3 regions of the Duganella sp. LjRoot269 genome follow, and region 2 is predicted to be linked to each of the others. Evidence: predicted binding sites of a transcription regulator. Region 2 holds the regulator's gene; each other region holds the start of a gene.

Region 1 (9,940 bases), 820 kb from region 2:
GGCGCTGATCTCGCGCCTGCTGGGCACGGCCCTGCCCGGCCCCGGCACGATTTACCTGGCGCAGACGCTGCAGTTCCTGAAGCCGGTGCGCATCGGCGACGAGCTGCGCATCACCGCCACGGTGACGGCCAAGGATGACGTCAACAAGCATGTGCTGCTCGATTGCGAAATCAAGAACCAGACCGGCGCGGTGGTGCTGACCGGCGTGGCCACCGTCATCGCCCCCGGCGAGAAGGTGCGCCGGCCGCGCGCCCAGCTGCCCCAGCTGAACCTGTCGCAGGCGCACACCCACTACGCCGGCCTGCTGGCCAGGGCCGCCCCGCTGGCGCCGCTGCGCTGCGCCGTGGTCCACCCGTGCGACGGCCCATCGCTGTGCGGCGCGCTGGACGCGGCGCAGCACGGCCTGATCGTGCCGCTGCTGATCGGGCCGCAGGAGCGGCTGCGCTCAGTGGCCGAGGCCGCCGGCCGTTCGCTGGAAGGCGTCACGCTGGTCGACGTTCCGCACAGCCACGCGGCGGCCGCGCGCGGGGCCGCGATGGCCGCCGCCGGCGAGGTCGACATGATGATGAAGGGCAGCCTGCATACCGACGAGCTGATCGCCGCCGTGCTGGCCGAGCCGGCGCTGCGCACCGCGCGCCGGCTGACCCATGTGTTCCATACCGAAGTGCCGCTGTACGACAAGGTGCTGCTCATTTCCGACGGCGCGCTGAACATCCAGCCTACGCTGCTCGACAAGGTCGACATCGTGCAGAACGCCGTCGACCTGGCGCACGTGCTGGGCATCGCCGAGCCGCGGGTCGCCATCCTGTCGGCGGTCGAGACGGTGACGCCGAAGATGCCGTCGACATTGGACGCGGCCGCCCTGTGCAAGATGGCCGAGCGCGGCCAGATCCACGGCGCGCTGCTCGACGGCCCGCTGGCCTTCGACAACGCCATCTCGCCGGCGGCCGCGCGCGCCAAGGGCATCGTCTCGACGGTGGCCGGCCACGCCGACATCCTGATCGCGCCCGACCTGGAGGCCGGCAACCTGCTGGCCAAGCAGCTCGAATACCTGGCCGGCGCCGCCGTCTGCGGCGTGGTGCTGGGGGCGCGCGTGCCGATCGCCCTCACCAGCCGCGCCGACGGCGCCGCCGCCCGCACCGCCTCGGCCGCGCTGGCGCTGCTGCTGGCGCACAGTTACCGGCAGCAGCGGCCATGAGCGACTACCGCCGCGTGGTGCTGGCGGTCAACGCCGGCTCCTCTTCGCTCAAGTTCGCGCTCTACCCTTGCCGTGGCGGGCACACCCAGGCGGCCATCCTGAGCGGCGTGGCGGAAGGCCTGGAGCCCGGCGGCCAGCCGCAGGTCAGCCTGCACGCGCCGGCCTCGGACGCGCAGCCGGCGCCGCTGGCGTCCGGCGACGGCGACCCGTTCGAACGGGCGCTGCGGCGGCTGCGCACGCTGCTCGACGAGCACGCCGGGCCGGTGCGGCTGGCGGCGGTGGCGCACCGCATCGTGCACGGCGGCGAGCGCCATGCCGCCTCGATCCGCCTCGACGACGACGCGCTGGCCTACCTCGACACGCTGGCGCCGCTGGCGCCGCTGCACCAGCCGCACAACCTGGCGGCGGTGCGGGCCTGCCGCCGCGCCTATCCCGACGTGCCGCAGATCGGCTGCTTCGACACCGGCTTCCACGCCAGCCTGCCGGCCGAGGAACAGCTGTTCGCGCTGCCGCAGGCGCTGCGCGCCGAGGGCATCCGCCGCTACGGCTTTCACGGCCTGTCCTACCGCTACCTGGCCGCCCGCCTGGCGACGCTGACGCGGCGCGCCGGCGGACGCGTGCTGATGGCGCACCTGGGCAACGGCGCCAGCGTGTGCGCGATGCGCGCCGGCCGCAGCATCGCCACCAGCATGGGCTTTTCCGCGCTGGACGGCCTGATGATGGGCACCCGCAGCGGCGCCGTCGATCCCGGCGTGCTGCTGTACCTGCTGCGCCAGGGCTGGACGCCGCAACGCATCGAGAACCTGCTGTACCGCGAGTCCGGTCTGCTGGGCGTGTCCGGCCTGTCGGCCGACATGCGCACGCTGCGCGCCAGCGGCACGGCGGCCGCGCGCCAGGCCATCGCGCTGTTCGAACACCGGCTGGTGCAGGCCTGCGGCGCGCTGACGGCGTCGCTGGAAGGCCTCGACCTGCTGGCCTTCACCGGCGGCATCGGCGAGCACGACGCCGCCCTGCGCCGGGACGCCTGCGCCCGTTTGCGCCACCTGGGCGTGGTGCTCGATCCGGCCCGCAACCTGGCGGCCGACGGCCGCGCCGCCTTGCCCATCCATGCGGCCGGCAGCGCGGTCGAGGTGTGGGTGGTGCCCACCGACGAAGGCCGCGTCGCCGCGGCCGACGCGGCCGCGCTGGTGGACGGCGGTCCTTGACGCGCGCACGGCGCACGCCGGCGGCCTAGCCGACGCCGGCCTCGCGGTAGCAGTCGCGGCCGGCGTGCTTGGCCGCATACATGGCGTCGTCGCTAAGCCCCAGCAATTGCTCGGGGGTGGCGCCGTCGCGCGGGAAGAAGGCCAGTCCGATGCTGGCCGACACCCCCACATGACGGCCGCTGGCCAGCCGGATCGGCGCGCGCACCGAGTCCAGCGCGCGCTCGACCACGGCCACCGCCTCGTGCTCGGCGCCCAGCTCGGCCAGCACCAGCACGAACTCGTCGCCCCCCAGCCGCGCCACCGTGTCGTTGGCGCGCACCGCCTGCAGCAGCCGGGCCGCTACCGCGACCAGCACGGCGTCGCCGGCCTCATGGCCGCAACTGTCGTTGACGGCCTTGAAACCGTCGAGGTCGATCGAGCAGACCGCCAGCAGATGACCGCTGCGCGCGGCGACGGCCAGCCCCTGGGTCAGGCGGTCGCGCAGCAGGCGCCGGTTCGGCAAATGGGTCAGCGGATCCAGGTAGGCCAGCTGCTCGACCTGGTCCTGGCGCAGCCGCTGCTCGGTGATGTCGCTGAAGAAGGCGATGTAGTGGAGCAGCGTGCCGTCCGCGCCGGTCACCGCGCTGAGCGACAACTGCGCGGCGAACAGGCTGCCGTCGCGGCGCCGGTCCCAGATCTGGCCGTGCCAGTGGCCGCGCGCGTCCAGGCTGCGCCAGATGCCCTGGTAGAACGCGGCATCGTGCTTGCCGGACTTGAGCAGCCGCGGATTCTGGCCGATCAGCTGCTCCCGCGTATAGCCGCTCATGGTCTCGAACGCCCGGTTGACCTCGATGATGGCGTGGTCGGGGCCGACGATGAGGATGCCGTCGGCGATGGCGCCGAACACGCTGGCCGCCAGCGCCACCCTGGCGTCGGCCCGTTCGCGCGCCTGCTGCAGCCGGTTGAACTGGCGCGCCAGCAGCCGGATCTCAGCCGGTCCCTCCAGCGTGGCGCGGGCGCCCGGCGCGCCCGCCGCCGCCAGCGCGGTGGCCCGGCGCAGGCTGCGCAGCGACGCCAGCGCGCGATGCAGCAGCGCCCACGCCAGCAGGCAGGCCAGCAACATGGCGGCGGCGATCTGGCCGCCGATCAGGCGCAGGCGCTCGCCCACTTTCTGGCGCAGCAGATCGCGTGGAATGAACACGGCCACCGTGCAGCCGCTGACGGCCGAACGGCTGTAGCCGACGAACGACGGCGTTCCCTCCAGCGTCGCGCTGACGAACATGCCTTCGGCGCTGGTCTGCATGGCGGTGAGCAGGTCGGCGATGGCGGGGTGGCCGACATAGCGCGCGGCGGCCGTCGAGCGTCCCACCAGCACGCCGCCGGGCGCGATCCAGGCGCCGATCCAGCCGTCGGCCAGCTGGTCGCGCACGGCGGCGGCAAACAGCGGCGCCGCCGCCTCCTGGTACACCAGCACGCCGGCCGGACCGCCGCCGGTCGTCGTCAGCGCCACCGCGACCGCCACCTGCGGCACGGCCGCCGGCACGCAGGCGCTGGCCGGCGCGGCGCCGGGGCCCAGCTGGCGCAGCAACGACGCCAGCGCGGCCGGCGACAGCCCGGCATCGGCCGCCGCCGTGGTGAACTGCGGCGCGCCGCCGGCGTCAAGCAGCGTCGCCGCCGCCCCGGCGGGCAGCGCGGCCAGCAGCCGGCGCCGGCCGGCGCCGTCGGGCTCACCGCTGGCCGGCAGCGCGGCCGCCAGCACCGCCGCGGTCGAGCGCATGCGCGCCATCGACTGGTCCAGTTCACGCGACAGCCCCCTGGCCGCCAGCAGGCTGCTGCCTTCGAGCTGGGTTTCCCCGCGCTGGTTCAGCAACAGCAGCACCACGCCGCCGATCAGCAGGCCGGGTAGCAGCAGCAGCGCGAAATACACGCTCAGGCTATTGCAGCGGGTAAGCATTTTTTCTCCCATTTGGCCTGTCCGGGCTCTACCTCAAGCGTAGGCAGCGGGACCGCGAAAAAAAATGCGCCAGATCAAATAATGGTGGAATGGCGGCCGATCCGGCGAAGTTTGATCCAGATCATAAAATTTGAAGATAGGCTTTGATAGCCTGAAGATTCCCGCATCCCGTGGCCCTGCCGCCATTTGAAGGAGTCTGCCATGTCATACAAAACCATCCTGGTCCATGTCGACCAGTCATCCCACGCCGCAACGCGCATCGCACTGGCCGCCCAGCTGGCCGCCAGCCAGGACGCGCACCTGATCGGCGCGGCGCTGACCGGCCTGACCATGGAGTATTACCGCAACAGCGGCGCGACGTTTGCCGGGCCGCTGCCGCAGGAGGAACTGGACGAGATCACGCGCCGCGGCGAACAGGCGCTCGAGCGCTTCGAGGCGCAGGCGCGCGCCGCCGGCGTCAGCTACGAGCGCCGCTACAGCGACGACGAACCCGAGGTCGGCCTGGTGCTGCAGGCGCGCTACGCCGACCTGGTGGTGCTCAGCCAGACCGATCCCGCCACCGAAGGCCTGGCCATGCTGCGCAAGCTGCCCGAGTACGTGGCGCTGTACGGCGGCCGGCCGGTGCTGATGGTGCCGTACGCCGGCGCCTTCCCGCACCTGGACCGCCACGCGCTGGTGGCCTGGGACGGCAGCCGCGCGGCCACCCGCGCCGTCACCGACGCGCTGCCGCTGTTGCGCAAGAGCGCGCGCACCACGCTGGCGCTGTTCAATGCCGAGCGCCAGTACGGCGTGCACGGCGAACAGCCGGGCGCCGACATCGCGCTGTTCCTGGCGCGCCACGGCGTCAAGGTCGAGGTGCTGCAACAGACCACGGCGCCCGGCATGGACGTCGGCAACGCGCTGCTGTCGCTGGCGGCCGACGTCGGCGCCGACCTGCTGGTCGCGGGGGCCTACGGCCACCAGCGCTGGCGCGAGATGGTGCTGGGCGGCGTCACGCGCCGCTTGCTGCAATCGATGACGCTGCCGGTGCTGATGTCGCACTGACGCGCCGCCCGCCACCAAGGAGTGCCGCCATGTCCTACCGTTCGATCCTGGTGCACGCCGACCAGACCCCGGCCGCCGCCGCCCGCATGGCGCTGGCGGTACGCCTGGCGCTTGCCTGCGGCGCGCACCTGACGGCGCTGGCCTGCACCGGCCTGTCCCGCTTCACGCCCTTGAGCGACCCGCTGCGGCAAGGGCCGCTGGTGCCCGAACAGCTGCAGCGCTGGCGCGACCAGGCGCAGACCAGCCTGGCCGCGTTCGACGCCATCGCGCGCCGCGCCGGTCTGCACGCGGCCACCTCGCGGCTGGCCGATGACGCCCCGGAGGATGCCCTGCTGCTGCAGGCGCCCTACCACGACCTGCTGGTGCTGGGCCAGACCGACCCGCAGGCGGCCACGCCCGGCGCCATCCGCGACCTGCCGCAGGAGCTGCTGCTCAACTGCGCCCGGCCCCTGCTGCTGGCGCCGTGCAGGCCGGCGGACGACGGCGATGCCGAAGGTCCCCTGCGCCATCCGCTGCTGGCCTGGGACGGCAGCCGCCAGGCCGCGCGCACCATCGGCGACGCGCTGCCGCTGTTGAAACTGGCGCAAAAGGCGACACTGCTGGTGCTCAACGCCGAAGCGCGAGCGGACCGGCATGGCGCCGAACCGGGCGCCGACATGGCGCTGTTCCTGGCGCGGCATGGCGTGCGCGCCGAGGTGATGCGCGAATTCACGACCGCCGATATCGGCGACGCGCTGCTGTGCGTGGCCGCCGAACTGCGCTGCGACCTGCTGGTCATGGGCGGCTACGGCCATCGTCGCGCGCGCGAGACGCTGCTGGGCGGCGCCACCCGCACCGTGCTGCGCGACATGACGCTGCCGGTGCTGATCGCCCATTGACCTCTTGAACAACGACCCGAAAGGCGTGCATGACCGAAACCACCGATGACCTGGACCGCAGCGCCGGCGACATGATGCCGTCCCCCGGCGAGATCGCGCTGCGCCTGCGGTATCTGGAACTGGGCGCCGACGACCTGGCGCTGCTGCGCCGCATCCATCCGCTGCTGCAGCCGCGCCTGGAGCCCGTCATCGAAGCGTTTTACACGCATCTGCTGAGCATGCCGGTGCTGCGGCCGCTGCTGGGCGACGGCGCGGCGCTGGCGCGGCTGCGCCGGGTCCAGGCCGGCTACTTCCGCTCGCTGACCGCCGGCGACTACGGCGACGACTACGTGCGCAACCGCCTGCGCGTGGGGCTGGTGCACCAGCGCATCGGCCTGGCCCCGGTGTGGTACCTGGGCGGCTACCGCAAATACCTGACCGACCTGGCGCCGGTGCTGCGCGAGCTGCTGCGCGACAGCCCCGACACCTTCCTGCCCACCTATGGCGCGCTGTTCAAGGTGGTCAACTTCGACATGAGCCTGGCGCTCGACACCTATATCCAGGCCGGCCGCCGCAAACTGCTGGGACTGAAGAACTACTCGGAGCAGATCATCAGCAGCATGCCGTCCGGCGTGATGGTGGTCGACGGCGGCGGCGCGGTGCGCACCGTCAACCAGGCCATGCTCGGCATGCTGGGCGGGCAGCGCGGCGGCGCCGGCCTGCGCTACGACGAACTGGTCGGCGATGCGGCGCTGCGCGCCTGCATCGCCGAGGGGCTGGACCAGCCGGCCTACCAGCGCGAGCTGACGGTGACGCTGCCCGACGGCCCGCGCCACCTGCGCTGCTGCCTGTCGCGCACCTTGCTCGACAAGCAGGACCTGCTGCTGCTGATCGCCGAGGACATCACCGCGCCGATGCAGGCGCGCGCCGAGCTGCGCGACAGCGAAGAACGCTACCGCGCCGCGTTCGGCCAGGCCGCCGTGGGACTGGCCGAGGTGTCGGCCGACGGCAGCTGGCTGCGGGTCAACCGCAAGCTGCTCGACATCGTCGGCTACAGCGAGGACGAGCTGCTGCGGCTGCGCCTGTCGGACATCGTCTCGCCCGAGGACTGGCAGATCGACGCGCCGCTGCTGCGCAGCCTGGCCGCCGGCGCGCTGCAAAGCTCGAGCCGCGAAAAACGCTACCTGTGCAAGGATGGCCGCGCGGTGTGGGTCAAGGCCACGGTGGCGGCGATGCGGCCGGCCGGCGACCAGGCCAGCCTGGTGGCGGTGATCGAGGACATCTCGCAGCGCAAGCAGTTCGAGGAGGAGCTGCTGCACCTGGCCAGCCACGACGCGCTGACCGGCCTGGCCAACCGCACGCTGCTGCTCGACCGCATCGGCCAGGCGATCGCCCAGGCGCGCCGCAGCGGCCGCCAGGCGGCGCTGCTGTTCCTCGACCTGGACCGCTTCAAGACCATCAACGACAGCCTGGGCCACGACGCCGGCGACCGCGTCGTGGTCGAGGTCGGCCGCCGGCTGCAGCAGGCCGTGCGCGAAGCCGACACGGTGGCGCGGCTGGGCGGCGACGAGTTCGTCGTGCTGCTGGCCGACCTGCCGCACGAGCGCGCCGCCGGCGCGCTGGCGCAGAAGATCCTCGAGGCGCTGTTCGCGCCGATGCTGATCCTGGGCCACGAGCTGTCGCCGGCCAGCAGCATCGGCATCAGCATGTATCCGAAGGACGGCGCCGACGGCAAGACCCTGCTCAAGAACGCCGACGCCGCCATGTACCAGGCCAAGGCCCTCGGCCGCGGCAACTACCAGTTCTATTCGCACGAGATGAACGCGCGCACGCTGGACCGGCTCACGCTCGAGAGCGGCCTGCGCCACGCGGTCGAGCGGGGCGAGCTGCAACTGATGTACCAGCCGCAGATCGACCTCGGCAGCGGCATCGTGGTCGGCGTCGAGGCGCTGCTGCGCTGGCATCCGGCCGGCGAGCAGCTGGTCATGCCCGACGCCTTCATCCCGATCGCCGAGGAAACCGGGCTGATCGTGCCGATCGGTGAATGGGTGCTGCGCACCGCCTGCGCCCAGCACGTGGCCTGGCGCCGCGCCGGCCTGCGCGACGTGCGCATCGCCGTCAACCTGTCGGCGCGCCAGTTCCGCCAGCCCGGCCTCGACGCGATGGTGGCGCGGGTGCTGGCCGACACCGGCTGCCACGCCCGCTGCCTGGAGCTCGAGATCACCGAAACGGTGCTGATGGAGCGCCCCGACAGCGCGGCCCAGACCTTGCAGCGCCTCAGCGACATGGGGGTGCAGCTGGCCATCGACGATTTCGGCACCGGTTATTCCAGCCTGTCCTACCTGAAGCGCTTCCCCATCCACGCGCTGAAGATCGACCGCTCCTTCGTGCGCGACATTCCGGACGACGCGGACGACGCCGCCATCGCCGGCGCCGTCATCGCGCTGGCCCACAGCATGGGCTTGACGGTGGTGGCCGAGGGCGTGGAAACGCCGCAGCAACGCGACTTCCTGCGCGGCCAGCGCTGCGACCAGGCGCAGGGCTACTATTTCAGCGAGCCGGTGACCGCGGTCGCGCTGGCGCGCATGCTCGGCGACGACGCCCCCCTGGCGCCGGCCGGCCACCACCGATTGTCCGGAGCCTGACCATGTCCCTGCCCTCGCCGTTCTCGCTGGAAGGAAAACGCGGCCTGATCATCGGTGTCGCGAACCAGCACAGCATCGCCAGCGGCTGCGCCGCGGCGGCCGCCGCACTGGGCGCGCGGCTGGTGTTGAGCTGCGCCGGCGACGCCGCCGTTCCCTACGCCGGACCGGTGGCGGCCGCCATCGGCGCGCCGCTGCTGACCTGCGACGTCGAACGGCCCGGCGACCTCGCCGCGCTGGTGCGGCAGGCCGCGTCCCAGCTGGGCGGCCTGGATTTCGCGATCCACTCGGTGGCCTGGGCGCCGGCCGACGACCTGCACGGCCGCGTCACCGACAGCAGCAGCGCCGGCTTCCTGCGCGCGATGCAGATCTCCTGCCACTCGTTCGCCGAACTGGCCCGCCATTGCGAACCGCACCTGCGCCAGCGCGGCGGCAGCCTGCTGACGATGAGCTACCTGGGCGCCGACGAAGCGGTGCCGCACTACGGCGTCATGGGCCCGGTCAAGGCGGCGCTGGAGTCGCTGGTGCGCTATCTGGCGCTGGAACTGGGGCCGCAAGGCATCCGCGTCAGCGCCGTGTCGCCGGGCCCGGTGCCCACGCGCGCGGCCACGGGGCTGGAACAGTTCGACGCGCTGATGCAGCGCGCGCGCGAACGCTCGCCGTTGCGGCGGCTGGTGACGCTGGACGAGATCGGCCGGCTGGCCGCCTTCCTGGCCGGCGACGGGGCCAGCGGCATGACCGGCCAGACCATCTACGTCGACGCCGGCTACCACGCGGTCAATTAGCGCGCGGCGTGCCGGCCGCCGATCGCGGCTTCAGGCATCGAAGCGAGAAACGGCGCCAGCCGCACCGGCCGTCCCGGCAGGTAGCCCTGCACCAGCGCGCAGCCAAATTGCCGCAGGAAGCCGAGGTGGGCATCGGTTTCCACGCCCTCGGCAACCACGCGCAGCTTCATGTTGCGGCCCAGGTCGATGATGGAACGCACGATGGCGCAATCGTTGGACTCGTGCGGCACGCCGCGCAGGAACAGGCGGTCGATCTTGAGCGAACTGATCGGCAAG
Region 2 (9,940 bases):
AAATATTTTCAACTCAAAGCATGCTGGCCTGCTATGTGCTTTTACCTGATCACGGATGGATTTGCGGTCGTCTCAGGGAAAGGAGCCCCAAATGTTTAAGACTATGTTTTGCGGTTTGGAACGAATAAGGAATCTGGCCAGGTCGTGGTTCGTTGCACATCGCGCCCCAGGCTTACGCCGGCGGCGCTCAGCGGCGCTGCTCGGCATTGCCGCGCTGGCGCTGGCTTGTACCTGCCCTGCATTTGCCATTGCAACGATCACCGACGGGACCTCAAGCGTTGAGCTCGATCCGGCAAGCACGAACTCCTGGACAAGAAATCCCAACGGCTATACGGGAAGCCACAGTTTCTCTCAGTCATGGTGGTACCGACTGGACTCAGGCCCGGAGCGGCCGGTTAGCAGCCTTAGCTTGACCGACACGATCTTCCTCGGTAATCACGGTGTGAGATTTGAATTCCGCGACCCTGATAATCGCTTTCGGCTCGCCACCCAATATAATGTCACGCACGCCAGCGATCGTTCCTTCCTCCAGGAATCAGTGATCATTAACAATTTCACCGACAACCCGCTGGACATTCACCTGTTTCTTTTCAATCAGTCTGACCTGGATATCAATTTAGCCATCGAGAGCCCCAGTGACTATGACTCGTTGCTCTGGGTAAGTCCCGAGGTGATCAGACAAAAATCACCCCGCGGATCGGTGGTGAGCACGACTGCGGACGCTGGAGTAATGCCGGATCGCTACGAGATGGGGGCTGGATACTACCAGTTCTTTCCGCCGCCCACTCGCTACTTTTCGCCTGTTGGCAGCCAACTGCGCGACTCCCTGCCCACGTCTCTGGCGTGGCTAACGAGCGACAACCATTCCGTGCTCGGCAAGCCGAACCTGGAGTGGGCATGGCAGTGGGAGCTGACTATCCCGGACGCATCGCGGGGAACGCCAACGGCCTTCGTGGATATCCAAAATGCCTTATCGGTCCCCGAACCATCGACCTTGAGCCTGGTGTTGCTTGCGGCAGCTCCAGTACTGCTGCGATCAAGGAAGCGTATCAAGGCAGGGCAGGTTTGATACGGATCACAGCATCATGTCGGCCTTGACGAAATATTTGCGTGCATATTTGAGCAGCTCGCCGTCGCTGGGGTGGTCCACCGTCTCTATGCTCATCACTCGCTCGGCCACCTCGTGATGGTGCTTGAGCAGGTGCTTCATCAGCGCCAGTTTTTCCATGCCGGGACCCACCAGCAGGATTTCACGCGACGGAGCCAGCGCCTTGGCCACGTCGTCGAAGTAGCGCGCGCTCTCGGCGGCATGACCGGCGCCGCCGGCGGACTTCACGTGCAGGTGGGGATGGTGGGAATCGGTCTTGATCACTTCGATGGACGAGGTATCGGCATTGAAGCGGATCAGATGGGTCTGTGCATGGTCGATCCATGCAACGACATGGTTGAATGACATATCGCTACTCCTTGGTTGAAAACGCCACTATGCGGTTCGGCAGGTGAAAAAACTTTGACCTGCATCAAAACTAGCCATGAGGCGCCCTGCTCTTTCCCTTCTCTTCTATTCATGGCGAAGCGCTTCAATCGGATCGAGCCGCGCCGCGCGCCGCGCCGGCACGTAGCCGAACACCACCCCTATCCCGGTCGAGAACACGAAGGACAGCAGGTTCACGCCCGGATTGAACAGGTAGGGCAGCTGCATGGCGCGGGCCAGCACGGCGGTGGCCACCGCCGCCAGCAGCACCCCGGCCAGGCCGCCCAGCGCGGCCAGCACCATGGCCTCGATCAGGAACTGCAGCAGCACGTCGCGTTCCAGCGCGCCGATGGCCAGCCGCAGGCCGATCTCGCGCGTGCGCTCGGTGACGCTGACCAGCATGATGTTCATGATGCCGATGCCGCCCACCAGCAGGCTGACCGCCGCCACCGCCGCCAGCAGCGTGGTCATCACGCGCGTCGTGCCCGACATGGTGTCGGCCAGCTGGCGCGTGTCGAGCACGTTGAAGTTGTCTTCCTCGCCGATGGCCAGCTTGCGCCGCTCGCGCAGCAGCTGCACCAGGCGCGCCTGCAGCGCCCTGCTGTCGCTGCCCTGCTCCATTGAAATGAGCAAGGTGTTCACGCGCTGGTTGCCGGTCACGCGGCGCTGCAGCGTGTGCAGCGGCAGCAGCACGAGATCGTCCTGGTCGTTGCCCATCGCGCCCTGCCCCTTGGCCGCCAGCAGCGCCACGATCACGCACGAGAACTGCTTGATGCGCAGCCGCTCGCCCAGCGCGTCGCGGTTGCCGAACAAGGCGCGCGCCACCGTGGCGCCCAGCGCGCACACGGCGGCGCCGGCGCGCTGCTCGCCGTCGTCGAACGGGCGACCGGCGGCCAGCGTCCAGTTGGCGGCGGTGGGCCAGTCGGCGCTGCCGCCGGTGACGGTGGTGCTCCAGTTGCGGCCGTTGGCCACCACGGTGGCGCCGCTGCGGCTCTCGGCCGCCACGGCGCGGATGCCGCCGATCTGCAGCGCGATGGCCTCGGCATCGGCCTCCTTGAACGCCGGCGCGCCGCCGCTGCCCTGGCCCAGGCGCTGGCCCGGCCGCACCATCAGCAGATTGCTGCCCAGGCTGGAGATCTGGTCCTGCACCGCCCGGGTGGCGCCGTTGCCCAGCGTGACCATGGCGATGACGGCGCCGACGCCGATGACGATGCCCAGCATGGTCAGGAAGGAGCGCAACAGGTTGCGCCGGATCGAACGCAACGCCAGCAGAATGGTATTGAACAGCATCAGCTCACCGCCTTCTCGCCCGACGCAGCCGGCATGGGCACTGGCTGCAAGTTCGCTTCGTCGCTCTCGATGCGGCCGTCGAGGAAGCGCACGATGCGCTGCGCGTACAGCGCCATGTCCGGCTCGTGCGTCACCATCACCACCGTGATGCCTTGCTCGCGATTCAGGCGCACCAGCAGTTCCATGATCTCGCGGCTGCGCTGGCTGTCAAGGTTGCCGGTCGGCTCGTCCGCCAGCAGCAGCGACGGCGCGCTGACGACGGCGCGCGCGATCGCCACCCGCTGCTGCTGTCCGCCCGACAGTTCGGACGGCGTATGCGTCTCCCAGCCGGCCAGGCCGACAGCGGCCAGCGCGGCCGCCGCCAGCGCGTGGCGGCGCGCGGCGTTCTCGCCCCGGTACAGCAGCGGCAGTTCGACGTTTTCCTGGGCCGAGGTGCGCGCCAGCAGATTGAATCCCTGGAACACGAAGCCCAGATAACGGCGGCGCAAGCGGGCGCGCTGGTCGCGGGTGGCGGCGCCCACGTCGATCTGGTGAAACAGGTATTGGCCGCTGCTGGGCGTATCGAGGCAGCCCAGCAGATTCATCGCGGTTGACTTGCCCGAACCGCTGGGTCCCATGATGGCGACAAACTCACCCTGCGCGATATCCAGGCTGACCCGGTCCAGCGCCGTCAGCGCGGCTGCGCCGTGACCGTAGCGCTTGCATACTTCGCGCAGCCGTATCAGCGGCGCGGCGCTGTCGCCGTCGTCGTTCATGGCGCCGCCGCGCGCTGGTCGGTGATCACCAGCATGCCTGGCCGCAGCCCTGCGCCGCTCACTTCCGTGTAGCGGCCGTCGCTGATGCCGAGCGTGACCACCTGCTCGCGCGGCACGCCGTCGCTCAGCAGCCACAATGTGCGTCGCGCGGAGGCGGAGGCGTCGGCGACGCCGGCCTGGCGCGGTGCGCGTCCGGGCAGGCGTGGCATCAGGCGCGACACCATGCCCGCCGGCGCTGCCGCCGCTGCGGTGTCGCTGGGCGTGAAGCGCAGCGCGCTGTTGGGTATCAGCAGCACGTCGTCGTGTACCGCCGCGCGGATGACGGCGGTGGCCGTCATGCCGGGCCGCAGGCTCAGGTCGGCGTTGTCGACTTCAAGGTAGGCCACGTAGGTGACCACGTTCTCGGTGATGGTCGAGCCGTACGACACGCGGGTGACCACCGCCGGATAGCTGCGGTCCGCATAGGCGCTGACGCTGAAGGTAGCCGGCTGGCCCACGCGCACGGCGCCGACGTCGGCTTCGTCGACATTGACCAGCAGGCGCAGATGGCGCAGGTCCTCGGCCAGCGAAAATAGCGTCACCGCCTGCAGCGAGGCGGCCACCGCGTTGCCGGGATCGACGCTGCGGCTCAGCACCACGCCGTCGATCGGCGAGCGGATCGAGGCGCGCGCCAGGTTGGTGCTGTCGGTCGACAGCGTGGCCTGGGCGCTCTGTACGTTGGCGGCGGCGCTCAGCTCGGCCGCCTGGGCCCGCGCCAGCGTGGCCCGGCCGGTGTCGAGTTCGGCGCGCGAGGGCACCTTGCCGCCGGACAGGCGGGCCACCTCCTCCAGCCGTCCCAGTGCCGCGCGCGCCTCCGCCAGGCTAGCCTGGCTTTGCGCCAGCTCGGCCCTGGCGGCGGCCAGCGCGGCGCGCGAGCGCACGATCTGGTCCTGCAGCTTGGCCGTGTCGAGCTGGACCAGCACCTGGCCGGCGCGTACCTGGTCGTTGACGTCGACCAGCACGCGCCCCACGGTGCCCGACAGCTCGCTGCCGATATTGACCGCGCGGGTAGGCTGCAAGGTGCCGTTGGCAGTGACGCTGAGCGTGACGGTGCCGCGCTTGACCCGCACCGTGACATAGGCGGGAGCCCGCGCCGTCTGGGCATGCTGCTGCCACACGTAAGCCGCCGCGCCGGCCGCCAGCAGCGCCAGCGCGGCGCCCCACACGGCGGCGCGCCGCCACCAGGGGCGTGGTGGCGCGTCGATGACGACGGCCGGTGCTGCCATACGTTGATTCATGGTGTGCTTCCTTTCATCGGCGCGGCACCGCCGTCGGGTTGCCAGCCGCCGCCCAGTGCCTTGTACAGGCGCACCTGGTCGGTGCCGACGTTGGCGCTGGCGGTTGCCACGCCGTCCTGCGACGTGTAGAGCGCGCGCTGGGTTTCCAGTACGGTTTGAAAGTCAACCAGGCCGCTGGCGTAGCGTTGCCGCGCCAGCAGCGCGGCGCTGTCGGCCGCCGCGGCGGCCAGCCGCAAATGATCGAGGCGCAGACGGTCGGCCGCCTGCGCGGCCAGCGCATCCTCCACTTCCTGCAGCGCGGTCAGCAGCGTCGCCAGATAGCCGGCCTGCGCTTGCGCCAGCGCGCCGCGCTGCAGCCGCAGCTGGGCCGCGCTGGCGCCGCCGTCAAACACATTGCCCGCCACGCTGCCCAGCAAGGTGCGCAGCAGCGCCGCGCCGCTGCCGCCCGCGCCAAGTCCGCTCAATCCCAGCGATCCCTCGAGACGCAGCACCGGGTAGCGCGCGGCGTCGGCCTGGGCCACTTTGGCGCGGGCCGCTTCGAGCTGGGCTTCGGCCGCGCGCACGTCGGGACGCTGGCGCAGTGTTGCGGCCGGCAGGCTCAGCGCCAGCTCTGCGCCGCCGGCGGGTATCGCCTGCGGCGGCGCCAGCGCGTCGTCGAGCGCGGCCGGCGCCTGCCCGCACAGCACGGCCAGGCTGTGGGCCAGCAGCGCCCGGCTGCTTTCCAGCACCGGCAACTGGGCCGCGGCCTGCTCGGTGGCGGTGATCGCTTGCTGCTGCTCCAGCGAAGTCAGTAGTCCGGCCTGGACCCGCCATGCGGTAATCTCCTGCGTGGCCTGCTGGCTGGCCAGGTTGTCGCGGGCGATGACTTGCCGTGCCTGGATGCCGCGCAGTTCGATATAACTGCGCGCCACCTCGGCGGCGACCGAGACCTGCACGTTCGCCAGCGTGGCCGCGCTGGCCTGCAGCGTGGCCGCACCGGCCGCCAGTGCATGACGGTTGGCGCCAAACAGGTCCGGTTCCCAGCTGGCATCGAAGCCCAGGTTGTAGCTATTGGTGGTGGACGCCCCGTCGAGCTTGCTACGCTGGGCCTGGGCGCTGCCGACCACGGCGGTGGCCAGCGCTGCGGCTGCGGCATCGCGCGTGGCGCGCGCCTGCTGCAGCGAAGCGCGCGCCGACGCGATGCTGGTGTTCGCTTGCAGGGCGCGCGTCACCAGCTGCTCGAGCAGCGGATCGTCGAAGCGGCGCCACCAGCCGGCAAGCGCCGCGCCATCGGACGCGGAGGACCTGGCGGCCTGGCCGGTAGACCAGGCCGGCGGCGGCTGGAACGCCGGCGCCGGCGGCGGCAGATCGACCGGGCGCAGCAGGCTGCAGCCGGTCAGACAGGCCAACAACAGCGGCGCCCCCGCCCTTCCGAGCCGGATGGCCGCCGTCGGCGGCGCGACGTTGGTGTGGTACATGACATGCTCTCGTTTGGGCCGAACGGGCTTTTACTATGAGAGCAAGTGAGTGAAAAAACCATGATCCAGATCAAAACGCACCGCAGGCACGGTGTTTCAGTGCCTCGGTCCGACGTCGATGCCAGCGGCCGGCGTCAGTCCAGATCCGCGGCGTCGTGCCGCTCCAGCACCTGGTCTTGGGGGTTGCCGAACGTGCGGTTCACCTTGCGGCCGCGGATGACGGCCGGACGCGCGGCGATCTCGTCGGCCCAACGCCGCACATGCCGGTACTCGTGCACCGACAGGAATTCGGCGGCGCTGTACAACTGCCCCAGCACCATGCCGCCGTACCACGGCCAGACCGCCATGTCGGCGATCGTGTACTCGTCGCCGGCGACATAGCGGTGTTCGGCCAGCTGCCGGTCCAGCACGTCGAGCTGGCGCTTGGTTTCCATCGCGTAGCGGTCGATCGGATATTGCAGCTTTTCCGGCGCGTAGGCGTAAAAGTGGCCGAAGCCGCCGCCGACAAACGGCGCCGAACCCATCTGCCAGAACAGCCAGTTCAGGGTTTCGGTGCGCGCCGCCGTTTCCGTGGGCAGGAAGGCGCCGAACTTTTCCGCCAGATACATCAGGATGGAGCCTGACTCGAACACGCGCAACGGCTGCGCGCCGCTGCGGTCGACCAGCGCCGGTATCTTGGAGTTGGGATTGACCGCCACGAAGCCGCTGGAGAACTGGGCGCCCTCGTTGATGCGGATCAGCCAGGCGTCGTATTCGGCGCCGCCATGGCCGAGCGCCAGCAACTCTTCCAGCATGATGGTGACCTTCACGCCGTTGGGCGTGCCCAGCGAATACAGTTGCAGCGGATGCTTGCCGACCGGCAGTTCCTGTTCGTGGGTGGCGCCGGCGACCGGGCGGTTGATATTGCCGAACGTGCCGCCCGACGATGCCGGCGCGACCCAGATCGCCGGCGGTGCATACTTCGATGGATCCGTCATGCATCTCTCCTCACAGTGAGCGTGCAAGCTGCTGCTTGCGCGCGAAAAACCATTCTATCCGAAGCCGGCCCTTTTTGATTTGCATCAATCAAATTGCACGGGCGAGTCTCTACGATGGCTGCATTGAACAAGTGAATGGAGATCGACATGAGTCCCGACAGCGCCCACGTCATAGACGAGCTCAACAGCAGTCTGCTGCTGCGGCGCCGCGAACTGGCGCAGCAGTTGCGCCAGCGCCTGCACCAGGCCGACGAACAACAGCAGATGGCCCTGTTTAACAGCTACGCGATCGATGCCGACCAGGCCGAGGCATGCCAGCTCAGCGACACCGACATCGCGCTGCTCAATCACGAATTGATGGAATTGCGCGCCGTCGACGAGGCGCTGGAGCGCGTGCGCGCGGGCAGCTACGGCACCTGCGTGCAGTGCGGCGCGGCCATCGCGGCGGCCCGTTTGCGGGCCGAGCCCAGCGCGCAGATGTGCGTGGATTGCCAGACGGCGGTCGAGCGGTCGGGACGCGCGCCGGGCTGAGCCTGAGGCAGGCTCACTGCCTCAGGCCACCGCCGGCGTGCGGCCGAGCGCCTTGGCGGCCACCTTGGTGCCGTCCTGGTCGGCGCCGGTCGCCAGCGCCTCGAGGCTGGCGCGGTCGACGATGGTCAGGTCGCGCTTGTCGACCCGTATCCAGCCGTTGCTGCGAAAGCGCGACAGCAGCCGGCTGATGCTTTCGATGGTCAGGCCCAGGTAGTCGCCGATGTCCTCGCGCGACATGCGCAGCTGGTAGCTGTTGGGGGAATAGCCGCGCGCCGCATAGCGCGTCGACAGATTCAGCAGGAACAAGGCGAAGCGCTGCTCGGCCCGCATATTGGCGAGAAACATCATCGCGTTTTGCTCGCGCATGATTTCCTGGCTCATGATGCGGTGGAAGTGCTGCAGCAGCTGCGGCACGTCGGCGAACAATTCCTGCAGGCGGGCGAACGGGATCTCGCACACTTCGCTGTCTTCCAGCGCCACCACGCCGCAACCGTGCTGGCCGGTGCCGATGGCGTCCATGCCCAGCAGCTCGCCGGCCATCTGGAAGCCGGTGATCTGCTGCTCGCCGCGGTGGTTGACGCGCGAGGTCTTGAAATGGCCGAAGCGCACGGCGTACAGGTTGTTGAACGGCTGTTCCATGCGGCATAGATTCTCGTCGCGTTCGACACGGCGGCGGCGGCCGATGATCTTGTCGAGGCGGCTGACCTCGGCGTCGTTCAGCCCCACCGGCAGGCACAGGTTCTTCAAGCCGCACACCGCGCATTTGTTCTGGCTGCTGCTCACTGCGCCGCCATTGTGTGTTGCCAGTTGGAGGTTGGTCGTCATGTTCGCTGCTCCCTGTTGTGTTTTTCGCAGCATCTGAGCGTTGGCTGCGGTATGGAGACAGTATCGGCGATCGGCGGCCGCGCGGTTATCGGGCTTCGCTGCCGTGTCGCGTAGGGGAGTCCGGACAGAAATCTGTAGGGCTTCCCCTACAACCTTTGCAATATGAAACTAGATGATGCCGTGCTCCAACGCATACCGGGTCAGCTCGGCATTGCTGTCGAGGCCCATTTTCTCCAGGATGCGGGCGCGGTAGGTGGTCACCGTGTTGGGGCTCAGGTGCAGCGTCTCGCCGATGCGCACCAGCGATTCGCCGGCCGAGATCAGCTTGAACACCTCCAACTCGCGGTTCGACAGCGCCTCGAGCTTGCCCACCTCGCCGCCGCCGATCAGGCTGGCCAGCTTTTCCAGCAGGGCCGGGCTGACATGCTTGCCGCCGGACGCGGCCTTGCGCACCGCCGCCACCAGCGCCGTGGTTGGCGCATCCTTGGTCAGGTAGCCGGCCGCACCCAGCTTGAGCGCGCGCACGGCGTAGATGTCTTCGGCGTAGGTGCTCAGCATCAGCACCGCCAGCTTGGGCCGCTCGGCGCGCAACTGCTTGAGCAGCTCCAGCCCGTTCTTGCCGGGCATGGTGATGTCGAGCAGCGCCACGTCGAATTCCTGCGCCTGCGCCAGCTGCAGCGCCTCGTTGGCGTTGCAGGCTTCGCCGTCGACGCGGATGTCGTCGACCGTGCTCAGCATCAGGCGCACGCCGTTGCGGGCGATCGCGTGGTCGTCGACCAGCAGCACGCGGATGGGATTATTGCTCATGGTGTGCGTCCAATGGCAGGCGCAGCAGCAGGGTCGTGCCCTGTCCCGGCCTGCCGGTGATTTTCAATTCGCCGTCGAAATGACGGCTGCGTTCGTGCATGCCGAGGATGCCCCAGGACTCGCGGTTGAGCAAGCGCTCGGCCGCGATACCCTTGCCGTCGTCGTCGATGCGCAGCTGCAGCACGCCGTCGGCGTAGTCGACCCGCAGCTGCACCGCGCTGGCCTCGGCGTGCCGCACCACATTGGTCAGCGCTTCCTGCGCGATGCGGAACAGCATCGTGCTGCGCTCGGCACCCAGCTCCAGCGCCGACGCGGCCGGGCTGATGGCGCAGGCGCAGTGCAGGCCGGAGCGGCGTTCGATCTGCTCGGCATACCATTCCAGCGCGGCCCACACGCCCAGCTGGTCGAGCACGCTGGGCCGCAGGTCGGTGATGACCCGGCGCACCGTCTCGATCGCGTCCTGGGCCAGTCCTGCCGCCTCGGCCAGCAAGGGCTCGGGCGCCGCGCCGGCCGCCGCGCCGCGGTCCATGCTGACTGAAATATAGGC
Region 3 (9,940 bases), 2.7 Mb from region 2:
CAGGTAGGCCACCGCCTCCTCGGAAAAGTGCGCGACGTCGGCCAGCCAGCGGCTGATCCACAAGCCCTGCATGCCGAAGAACACCGTGTGCGGCACCAGCACCAGCTGCGCCGCCTCGCGGAAGGCCGGATGGCAGACCACCTCGCGCATCGCCGCCAGCGTTGCCGGCCGCCGCGTTCCAGTTTGGGGGTGGGCCGGCGCCAGCAGCCGGATCAGCAGCCCGGTGCCGGCCGCAGCCGCCGCCAGCCAGACGAACAGCCCGCGCCAGTCGGTGTAGTGCAGCGCCAGCCGCACCGGCAGGGTGGCCGAGGCCGCGCCCAGGCCGCCCACCGCGATCAGGTAGCCCTGCACCGACGGCAGCCGCGCCGGCGCGATCCAGGTCGAGATCGCCTTCACCGCCGACATGAAGCAGCCGCCCAGTCCCAGCCCGATCAGCGCGCGCGCCAGCAGCAACTGGGCGAAATCATGGCCGCCCGCGAAGGCCAGCGCGCCGACGGCGGCCAGCATCAGCATCGGCAGCTGCACCCTGGCCGGCCCCCAGCGGTCCAGCGCCATGCCCACCGGCAGTTGCACCAGCGCGAACGAAAAGAAGTAGGCGCTGGTCAGCAGGCCAAGCTGGCCGGGCGTCAGCGACAGCGCCGCCACCAGCTGCGGCGCCAGCGTCGCGTTCACGGTGCGCATCAGGCTCGACAGATAATGCCCCAGCGCGAACGGCAGGAACACCAGCACGAACACGGCGCGGCCGGACAGCCTGGGGGGCGGCGCCGTCATCGCATCCCCCTAGGCGGCCGTGTGCGAATCGCATTCGGCGGCAGCGCGCATGGCCTCTTCCTGGCGCGCAGAGATCAGCGGGATCACCTTGCGCTGGCCCGGTGGCTCGGCGCCGAACTCGCTGCGGCTGCCGCCCTCCTCCTCGAAGAAGAACTTGTCCTTGCCGAAGGCCGGCTTCAGCTCGTCCATCCAGGTCGCCTGCGGATCGAATTTCGCATAGAACGGCCTGCGCACCCAGTCCGGATTGCGCGCCTGCAGGAACTGCAACGCGAACAGCTTCTCGCCTCCGATGGTCACGACACCGTCGATCACCACCTTGCCGGGGAAGGCGCTCATCGACGGCCCGCGCACGGTGCGCGACAGGCCCGACACCATCTGGTACGCCTGCTGGAAGATCTCGTGCGCGCGCGCCAGCGGCAGCTGGAAATACTCGCGCGGCCCGGTGTCGCGCTCGACGAACATATAGTAGGGAATGGCGCCCAGCCGCACGCCGGTCTGCCACAGTTCCGCCCAGCTTTTCGGATCTTCGTTGATATGCCGTATCAGCGGCCCCTGCATGCGCAGGGTGGCGCCGGTGCCGACGATGCGCTTGACCGCCTGCTGCGCGATCTCCGGCCGCAGTTCGATCGCGTGGTTGTAATGGCCCATGATCGCCATGTTCTTGCCGCTGGCGACCACGCGCTCGAACAGCCGCAGCAAGTCATCGGCGTCGCGGTCCGAGACGAAGCGCTGCGGCCAGTACGCCACCGACTTGGTGCCGATGCGGATGTTCTGGATATGCGCCAGCTCCGGGACCAGCAGCGGTTCGATGTAGGCCTCCAGCGAGCGCGTGTTCATGATCAGAGGATCGCCGCCGGTGATCAGCACGTCGGTCACCTCCGGGTGCATTTTCAGGTAGGACGCCAGCTCGTGCGACTCCTTGGCGTCGAACTTCATGTCGTCCATGCCGACGAACTGCGGCCAGCGGAAGCAGAAGGTGCAGTAGGCGTGGCAGGTCTGCCCCGCGCTGGGGAAGAACAACACCGTCTCCTTGTACTTGTGCTGCAGGCCCTTGAGCGGCGCGTCGTTCACGCGCGGCACGTTGTGCGTCATCTGCCCGGCCGGATGGGGGTTCATGCGCATGCGGATCTTGCGCACCAGCTCCACCAGCGCGGCCTGGTTGGCTCGGCCCAGCACCAGCTCGCGCAGCTGCGCGTAGTCGTCCGGCGCCAGCATGTCGCGGTGGGGGAAGGTCAGGCGGTAGATCGGATCGTCGGGGATGTTGTTCCAGTCGATCAGGTGGTCGAGCACATATTCATTGGTGCGGAACGGCAGCACGTGCGACACCACCTGCACCGCTTCCTGCAGGTCGCGCGGGATCCACTCCCATTGGCGCGAGTTGGGGATGGTCTGGCGGATGAACGGCTTGAACTTGGGCGCCTGTGCGCCGGCGGCATTCCAGGACGAAATCGGAGTAGTGGTCATCGCGGGTTCCTATCGCAGTGAGGTGGCGGAAACTGCATGCTAGGCCCCGCGCCCCACCGTTCGATTGCCGCAAATCAACTGATGTATGGAAAGATATTTTGCATTGATGCAGACCGCATCCGACGTTGCCACACGGCCAGAACTTGCGACACCGCAATTCGCCGCGCCCCCGCCGGCGTACAGTTCATCGAAGCAATCCCGCCCGCCACCATCGAGGAAACGTCATGAGACTGACCGCCGCCACCCTGGCCGCCGCCGTGCTGTGCCTGCCCGCCCGCGCCGCCGAGCCGACCGAAAAAGACGCCATCGCCATGGCCGAGAAAGGCGCCGCCTTCATCAAGGCGCACGGCAAGGAAGAGATGATGAAGAAGATCAGCGCCAAGGACCCTGACTACGTCCAGGGCTCGCTGTATGTCGACCTGCGCGACATCAACACCGGCATCGTGCTGGCGCACCCGATCAATCCGTCCATCGTCGGCAAGGACCTGACCGACGTGCCCGACGCCAACGGCAAGAAATACCGCCGCGAGATCATCGAGCTGGCCGCCAGGAAGGGCCACGGCTGGGTCGACTACATGTACAAGAACCCCACCAGCGGCAAGCTCGAAGCCAAGACCACCTACATCCTGCGCATCGGCGATGCGGTGCTGGAAGCGGGCATCTACAAAAAATAGCGGGAGCGCATCATGCTGAAGAAACTGCGTATCGGTCCCAAACTGCTGCTGGCGCCGTGCCTGGTGCTGCTGCTGCTGATCGTGACGGCCGCCGCCTCTTACTACGGCATGGTGCGACAAAACGCCTCGCTGGAAAACCTGGTGCAGGTGCGCGCCGCGCGCCTGAAGATCGCGGCCGACGTCTCCGGCGACGCCCGCTACGCCCACGCCCACATCTACCAGCTGCTGGCCTGGGTCAACGGCAGCTTCGCGCAGGCGCGGCTCGACGCGCTGAGCCGGCAGATCAAGACCGCCCACGCCGATATCGAGACCCAGCTGCGCCAGCTGGCCGATGCCGCGGCAGATCCTGCCGCCGATACCGACGACGAACGCAAGATCGTCGGGCAGTCGCTGCTGTCGCTGAACGCCTATCGCAAAGCCGTGCTGGAAACCATGGACATGGCGCAGATGGACCAGAGCATCGCCACCAACTCGATGGCGCGCGCGGAAAAACAATTCCTGCTGCTGAACGAACAGCTGGCGCAGTTGTCGGCGCTGGAAAAGCGCTACAGCGAACAGGCGCACGCGCGCGCCAAGGCCGAGTTCCACGCGCTGAGCACGACCATGGCGGTCATGGTGCTGCTGTCGATCGCGCTGTCGATCGGCGTGACGATGGCGGTGCGCGGCGCCATGCTGCGCGACATCCGCGCCATCGCCGACGTGGTGGTGGCGCTGGCCGCCGGCCGCCTCGGCACCGGCCGGCGCAACGACGGCCGCGACGAGATCGCCGACACCGCCCGCATGCTGGACCAGACCATGCACAACCTGACGCAGACGCTGACCGCCATCATGGCTTCGGTGCGCTCGATCGACACCGCCGCCCACGAAATCGCCAGCGGCAACCTCGACCTGTCGACCCGCACCGAGATGCAGGCCAGCTCGCTGGAGCAGACCGCCAGCGCGATGGACAGCCTGACGCAGGCGGTGCAGCAGAACGCCGCCAACGCGCGCCAGGCCTGCACCCTGGCGGCCGGCGCCTCCGAGCTGGCGCAGCACGGCGGCACGGCGGTGCAGCAGGCGGTGCGGACGATGGCCTCGATCCGCGCCAGCTCGCGCCAGATCGTCGACATCATCGGCGTCATCGACGGCATCTCGTTCCAGACCAATATCCTGGCGCTGAACGCGGCGGTGGAGGCGGCGCGCGCCGGCGAGCAGGGGCGCGGCTTCGCCGTGGTGGCCTCGGAAGTACGCACGCTGGCGCAACGCTCGGCCGCCGCGGCCAGGGAAATCAAGGCGCTGATCGCGGCCTCGGTCTCCACCATCGACAGCGGCAGCGCCTCGGTGCAGCAGGCCGGCGAACGCATGGACGACATCGTCGCCTCGGTGCGCCAGGTGAACGACATCATCGCCCGCATCAGCGAGGCCAGCGCCGAGCAGGCGCAGGGCATCGCCGAGGTCAACCAGGCGGTCGGGCAGATGGACGACATGACGCAGCAGAACGCCGCGCTGGTCGAGCAGGCCGCGGCGGCGGCGGCCAGCCTGCAGGATCAGGCCAGCCACCTGTCCGAGGTGATGTCGGTGTTCAAGCTGGCGCCGGCCCAGGCTTCAACGCATGGGCTTGCTCAAAAAGCGCGAGCCGGCCTGCACGAAGCGCCACGGCAGCTCCACGGCTTTGGAAATGCCGATGCGCGGGCCGGCTAGCACTTCCAACGCAATCTTCGGCGCATGGTCGCGCGGCAGCAGCTCGAACGGCGGCGCGTCCAGCGGCCAGTTGTTCAGGGCCCGCGTCACGCCCAGCGCCTGGCACAGCCGCCCCGGTCCCGAGCACAGCAGCCGCTCGTCTTCCAGGCCGCGCCGCTCGCGCATCAATTCCAGCCCCGCCACCGGCTCCAGCGCGCGGATCAGCACCCCGGCGCCGTGGCCCTCCTCGCGGCAGACAAAATTCAAACACCAGTGCAGGCCGTGCGAGCGGTACACATAGCTGCGCCCGGGCGGCCCGAACATCGAGAAATTGCGCGGGGTCGGCCCGTTGAAGGTGTGGGCGGCCGGCTCGGTGCCGTCGTATGCCTCGGTCTCGACGATGCGCCCGCCGACGCCGTCGACCAGCAAGGTCACGCCGATCAGCTGGCGCGCCACCTCGTGCGAGGGCGCGCTGAAATCTATGCCTGCAAGTAGCGTATTCATCCATGTATTGTAAACGTCAACATGGCCTGGAGGCTCATGAAACACGTGACAAATGATTATCGAATCGCCGCGACGCTCGGTACAAAGCGACAAAATACGGCGGCGCGGCCAGAAAATCGGGAGAAATTCATGCCGCCGGCGCGCGCTTGCGGCGATAATCGGAGTAAGCATGCCCAGCATGAGTTGGCGCCCTGGTTTATAGTGATGAAATAACATCATGATGAAATAGCATCGCGCGCCGCCCTTACCCCAAGATGAACACGATGATGACAGTTGCAGCCAAAGCCATGCCAGCAGAAAACGCGGTAGAAGACGCGCTGATGCGCTCGATCCGCATTCCGCCCCGGCCCAGCCTGCTTGTCGACCTGCAGCGCGAGCTGGCGCTGCCCGATCCGTCGCCGCGCAAGATCGCCCGCATCATCGGCAACGACGTCGGCATGTCCGGCGCGCTGCTCAAGCTGGCCAACTCGCCGTTCTTCGGCGCCGCGCGCAAGGCCAAGTCGGTCGAGCAGGGCATCAACTTCCTCGGCATCAACCAGTGCGCCGCGCTGCTGACCGGGCTGCTGGCGCGCCAGGCCATCGAAGGCAAGGAGGCCGACCTCAACGCGTTCTGGGAAATCTCCTCCCGGCGCGCCCAGGCCGTGGTGTTCTTCTCGCAAAAGCTGCGCATCGCGCCGCCCGACATCGCCCACACCTTCGGCCTGTTCTGCGACATCGGCGTGCCGCTGCTGATGAACCGCTTCACCGACTACGCCGGCACCTACGCCGACGCCTGCGAGGACGCCGAGACCCCGTTCACCGCCATCGAGGACAGCCGCTACAGCACCAACCACGCCGCCATCGGCTGCCTGCTGGCGCGCAACTGGGGGCTGTCGCCGGACGTCTCCTGGGCCATCCTGCTGCACCACGATTACCGCGTGCTGGACGACCCGGCCACCGACGACGCCGTGCGCTCGCTGGTGGCGCTGGCGCTGCTGGCGGAAAAAGGCATCGCGCGCTTCCATGGCCGCAGCCTGTCCTATGAATGGGAAAAAGGCGGCGATGGCGCCTGCCGCCACCTCGGCCTGTCCGAAGATGAAACCGCCGACCTGCTCGACGAACTGCACGAAGCCTTCCACACCGACCGATAAGAAAAAATGCCTAAAAATAAGCGCCCCGTACCGCGCAAATCCGCCAACTCCCCGGAACTGAAAGACGAGCAGCAAACCACCGAATTGTGCGCCTTGGCGCTGGACCTGGCGGACGGCGAATTCAACAACGACATCGTGGCCGACAGCACCCGCGCCGAACTGGCGCAAAAGGCGCTCGACTTCCAGCGCCTGCTGCGCAAGCTGCTCAACCAGGGCAAGGACGAAGTGCTGTACGGCGCCATCGAGCTGGCGCGCGACGAGGCCATCGACGGCTACCGCTACCTGCGCAACGCGGTCGAGGAAGGCGCCGCCAGCCTGCTGCTGCGCCGCGAGGGCGCGCCCGAGCTGGAGATCGACGCCTTCGCCATCCCGGTGTTCGTGCACAGCCAGGGCGGGCTCGACCCGGCCGCCGACTTCCAGGACAGCGATGCCTACGAGGCGCTGCTGGCCAGCTTCACCGACGCCGGCCTGGAAAGCCCGCAGGCCAAGGTGGTGCTGGTCAGCCACGCCTACGACCTCGACGAAATTGAACGCATCACCTACGGCCAGCTGCACGCCATGCTGCGCGAGGCGGCGCACTCGCTGACCGAGAAAAAAATCGCCGCCGCGCCGGCGCTGGAACGCAGCATGGCGACCGGCTGGTCGGCCACCAGCTTCGGCGCCGCCGACAGCGCCGTCGAGCTGCGCTTCCTGCTGGGCTTTGCGCTCAAGCGCGCCGACGACGCCTTCTACCAGGTGCCGAAAGCCGAAAAAGCCGCCGACGCCTACTTCGCCAGGCGCGCCGAACGCTATCAGCAGTGGACCGCGCAGCACGCGCCGCTGGTGGCGCGCTGCCTGGGCCGCGGCCGTGGCGCGACGCCGGAACTGACCCTGAACTTCCTGTACCAGGACCTGTTCTTCGGCGCCAGGGAACAGGCCCAGGCCGAATACGCGACGCTGCGCATGCTGTCCGAACTGAACCAGGCGCTGGACGGCCGCGCGCCGGACCAGGCCAGCGCCATCATCGCCCCGGCCGACGTCGACGACGACATGGTACTGCGCGTGCAACTGTTCGACGGCGAGGTGGAACTGGCGCTGTGCGAGCGGCCGCTGGACCTGGCCGCCGACCTCGAACTGGAGCTCGACGACCTGCGCGACGCGCTGGCCAGCATCGGCATCGTCAACGTCTCGGCGGCGCTCCGATTCGACGCCCAGGGACAGGCCGTGGACGTGCGGCCGCTGGCATAAATTCCTGTTTGACATAGTCCCGGGAGCCGAGGATACTTTCTTCAAGCGGAACACAGAATCCGCTGGGAGATCGTCATGAAAACCTGGGCCCTGACCTTATGCGCCGTGCTGTCGACCGCCCTGCTGGGCGGTTGCGCCGGTCCCGCGACCGTGGCGCGCGACGCCGCCCCGCCGGTATTCCACGACCAACTGTTCCAGCCGCCAGCCGCCCCGGTCGACACCGACCATGTATTCGCCCTCAATGACGACATGCGGCTCTACCTGCAGCGCGAGATCGGCGGCAACGGCGGCAGCGGCCGCCTGCTCGGCGGCAAGGATGTGCGCCGCGTGCTGTTCGACGCGCTCTACCGCAAGGACAAGCTCAAGCTCGAATACGATTCGGCGATGACGCGCAACGCCGCCCAGACCTTCGCGGCGCGCGCCGGCAACTGCCTGTCGCTGGCCATCATGACAGCCGCGCTGGCACGCGAGCTCAACCTGCCCGTGCAGTTTCAGCAGGTCGAGGTCGACGAGAGCTGGAGCCGCTCCGGCGACCTGTACTTCGCCAGCAACCACGTCAACCTGGCGATAGGCAAGCAGCGCACCCGCTACGCCGACGGCATCAGCGTCGACATGTCGAACTCGCTGGTGGTGGACTTCATCCCCATCCCGCCCAAGGCGCGCGAAAACGCCAAGCCGCTGGAGGAGCAGACCATCATCGCCATGTACCTGAACAACCGCGCCGCCGAGCTGATGGCGCAAGGCAAGCTGGACGACGCCTATTGGTCGGTGCGCAAGGCGATCGAGCAGGATCCGCACTACCTCAACGTCTACAACACGCTGGGCGTGATCTACCAGCACCACGGCGACCGGCTCGACGCCGAGCAGACGCTGCGCTATGCGCTGTCGCAGGCGCCGGACAACACCATCTTCCTGGCCAACCTGGCGCAAACGCTGGAAAGCGAAGGCAAGATGGATGAAGCGGCGGTGCTGCGCGTGCGGCTGGCGCAGCTGGAGCCGTATCCGCCCTTCCATTTCTTCAACCTGGGCCAGGAAGCGATGGCGCGGGGCGACTACAAGCGCGCCCGCGACATGTTCGAACGCGAGCTGGAGCGGGTGCCGGACTACCACGAATTCCACTTCTGGCTGGCCATGGCCAATTACCAGCTGGGCAACCTGAAGGCGGCCGAGTCGCAATTGGCGCACGCGCTGGAAAACAGCACCACGCGCGGCGACCACGACCTGTATTCGGCCAAGCTGGACCGGCTGCGCGCGTATGAGGCGCGCCACTAGCAAACATCATGGCAGACTGGTGGGACAGGCTTGACTTCTAGTTGCAATTGCGCAACAATTGCAATAATTGTAAATCAAGCAGCGTTTACCACAAGGATTCCGCCATGCTCAGACCCAAGTCCGCCACAGTCATCGCCTCCCTGACGCTGGCCGCGCTGCTGGGCGCCGGCCTGACGGCCTGCGGTGGCGGCGGTGGCGGCGGCGGCGGTGGCGGCAACAACGGCGGCGGCACCGATACCCCGGCCGCCTCGCCCGCGCTGACCTTCAATCCCGCCACGGTACGCGCCACCATCAACGCCGGCACCTCGCTGACCTTGAACGTGCTCGCCACCGTCAACCGCCCGGCCGATTTCGCCAACGCCACCACGGTGGTTGCCAGCGTCACCGACAGCGCCGGCGTGATCCAGCCAAGCGCCCAGCTGATCCGCGACAGCGACACCCAATACCACGCCATCCTGCAATCGGCGCCGGGCCTGGCGGCCGGCACCTACACCGGCAACTTCAACGTGCGCCTGTGCCGCGACAGCGGCTGCGCCAGCCAGTTCCCCGGTTCGCCGATGCTGCTGCCCTACAGCTTCCAGGTGGTGCCGGCCGGCCAGGCCACCTTCACCGCCACGCCCACCGTGGCGCTGGCGGGCACCGCCCACCTCGGCGGCGCCGCGCCGGCGGCGATCGACGTCGCCATCGCCGGCGAAGGCCGCAGCTGGACCGTCGCCAGCGGCGCCGGCTGGCTCAAGCCGGCCCGCGCCAGCGGCACCGGCAGCGGCACGCTGAACGTAGTCTTCGACACCACCGGCCTGGCGCTGGGCAGCTACAACACCACGCTGACCATCACCGCCAGCGACGGCCAGGTCGCCAGCCTGCCGGCCTCGCTGACGGTGCTGCCGAGCGGCCTGACCACCGGCGCCAACGGCGTCACCTTCACCGCCGTCAACGGCGCGCCCATCCCGACCCAGGTGGTCAGCATCGGCACCGACGACAACAGCGCCGCCAGCTGGAGCGCCGTCAGCAATGCGCCGTGGCTGCGGCTGTCGCCGACCAGTGGCGGCACGCCCTCCACCACCGTGCTGACGGTCGATCCCACCGTCGGATCGCTGGCCAGCGCCAGCTACAACAGCAGCATCACGCTGAGCGCGCCGGGACTGTCGACGCGCGCGCTGCCGGTCGCGCTGAACCTGGTGCCGGCGACGCTGACCACATCGGCCAACAGCCTGACCCTGGGCGGCACCTACGGCCGCG

What was found. Region 2 encodes FNR, which switches genes on or off when oxygen is low (the NO sensors DNR and NnrR bind a similar motif). Its sites were predicted from a motif close to TTGATNNNNATCAA; they were not measured.
Region 1: ACSQ3S_RS21555 (universal stress protein) is a predicted target of FNR. The motif match lies at 4,448-4,461, and genes of this name have one in related genera.
Region 3: ACSQ3S_RS30190 (KamA family radical SAM protein) is a predicted target of FNR. The motif match lies at 2,300-2,313, and genes of this name have one in related genera.

What each region holds. Positions count from the first base shown of each region.
Region 1 covers NZ_CAXUSL020000001.1:4,824,255-4,834,194, forward strand. The annotation lists gene ACSQ3S_RS21540 (bifunctional enoyl-CoA hydratase/phosphate acetyltransferase) at 1-1,198, shown strand, start outside; gene ACSQ3S_RS21545 (acetate/propionate family kinase) at 1,195-2,403, shown strand; gene ACSQ3S_RS21550 (diguanylate cyclase domain-containing protein) at 2,429-4,336, opposite strand; gene ACSQ3S_RS21555 (universal stress protein) at 4,538-5,380, shown strand; gene ACSQ3S_RS21560 (universal stress protein) at 5,410-6,258, shown strand; gene ACSQ3S_RS21565 (EAL domain-containing protein) at 6,288-8,882, shown strand; gene fabI (enoyl-ACP reductase FabI) at 8,885-9,664, shown strand; gene ACSQ3S_RS21575 (putative bifunctional diguanylate cyclase/phosphodiesterase) at 9,661-9,940, opposite strand, start outside.
Region 2 covers NZ_CAXUSL020000001.1:4,005,123-4,015,062, forward strand. The annotation lists gene ACSQ3S_RS17920 (PEP-CTERM sorting domain-containing protein) at 92-1,069, shown strand; gene ACSQ3S_RS17925 (translational machinery protein) at 1,076-1,456, opposite strand; gene ACSQ3S_RS17930 (ABC transporter permease) at 1,562-2,764, opposite strand; gene ACSQ3S_RS17935 (ABC transporter ATP-binding protein) at 2,764-3,519, opposite strand; gene ACSQ3S_RS17940 (efflux RND transporter periplasmic adaptor subunit) at 3,516-4,796, opposite strand; gene ACSQ3S_RS17945 (efflux transporter outer membrane subunit) at 4,793-6,253, opposite strand; gene yghU (glutathione-dependent disulfide-bond oxidoreductase) at 6,388-7,230, opposite strand; gene ACSQ3S_RS17955 (TraR/DksA family transcriptional regulator) at 7,378-7,761, shown strand; gene fnr (fumarate/nitrate reduction transcriptional regulator Fnr) at 7,783-8,586, opposite strand; gene ACSQ3S_RS17965 (response regulator) at 8,755-9,393, opposite strand; gene ACSQ3S_RS17970 (response regulator) at 9,383-9,940, opposite strand, start outside.
Region 3 covers NZ_CAXUSL020000001.1:6,754,468-6,764,407, forward strand. The annotation lists gene ACSQ3S_RS30185 (MFS transporter) at 1-771, opposite strand, end outside; gene ACSQ3S_RS30190 (KamA family radical SAM protein) at 781-2,235, opposite strand; gene ACSQ3S_RS30195 (cache domain-containing protein) at 2,460-2,909, shown strand; gene ACSQ3S_RS30200 (methyl-accepting chemotaxis protein) at 2,922-4,589, shown strand; gene ACSQ3S_RS30205 (DNA-3-methyladenine glycosylase) at 4,494-5,072, opposite strand; gene ACSQ3S_RS30210 (hypothetical protein) at 5,109-5,285, shown strand; gene ACSQ3S_RS30215 (HDOD domain-containing protein) at 5,336-6,202, shown strand; gene ACSQ3S_RS30220 (DUF2863 family protein) at 6,209-7,429, shown strand; gene ACSQ3S_RS30225 (tetratricopeptide repeat protein) at 7,505-8,701, shown strand; gene ACSQ3S_RS30230 (BACON domain-containing protein) at 8,806-9,940, shown strand, end outside.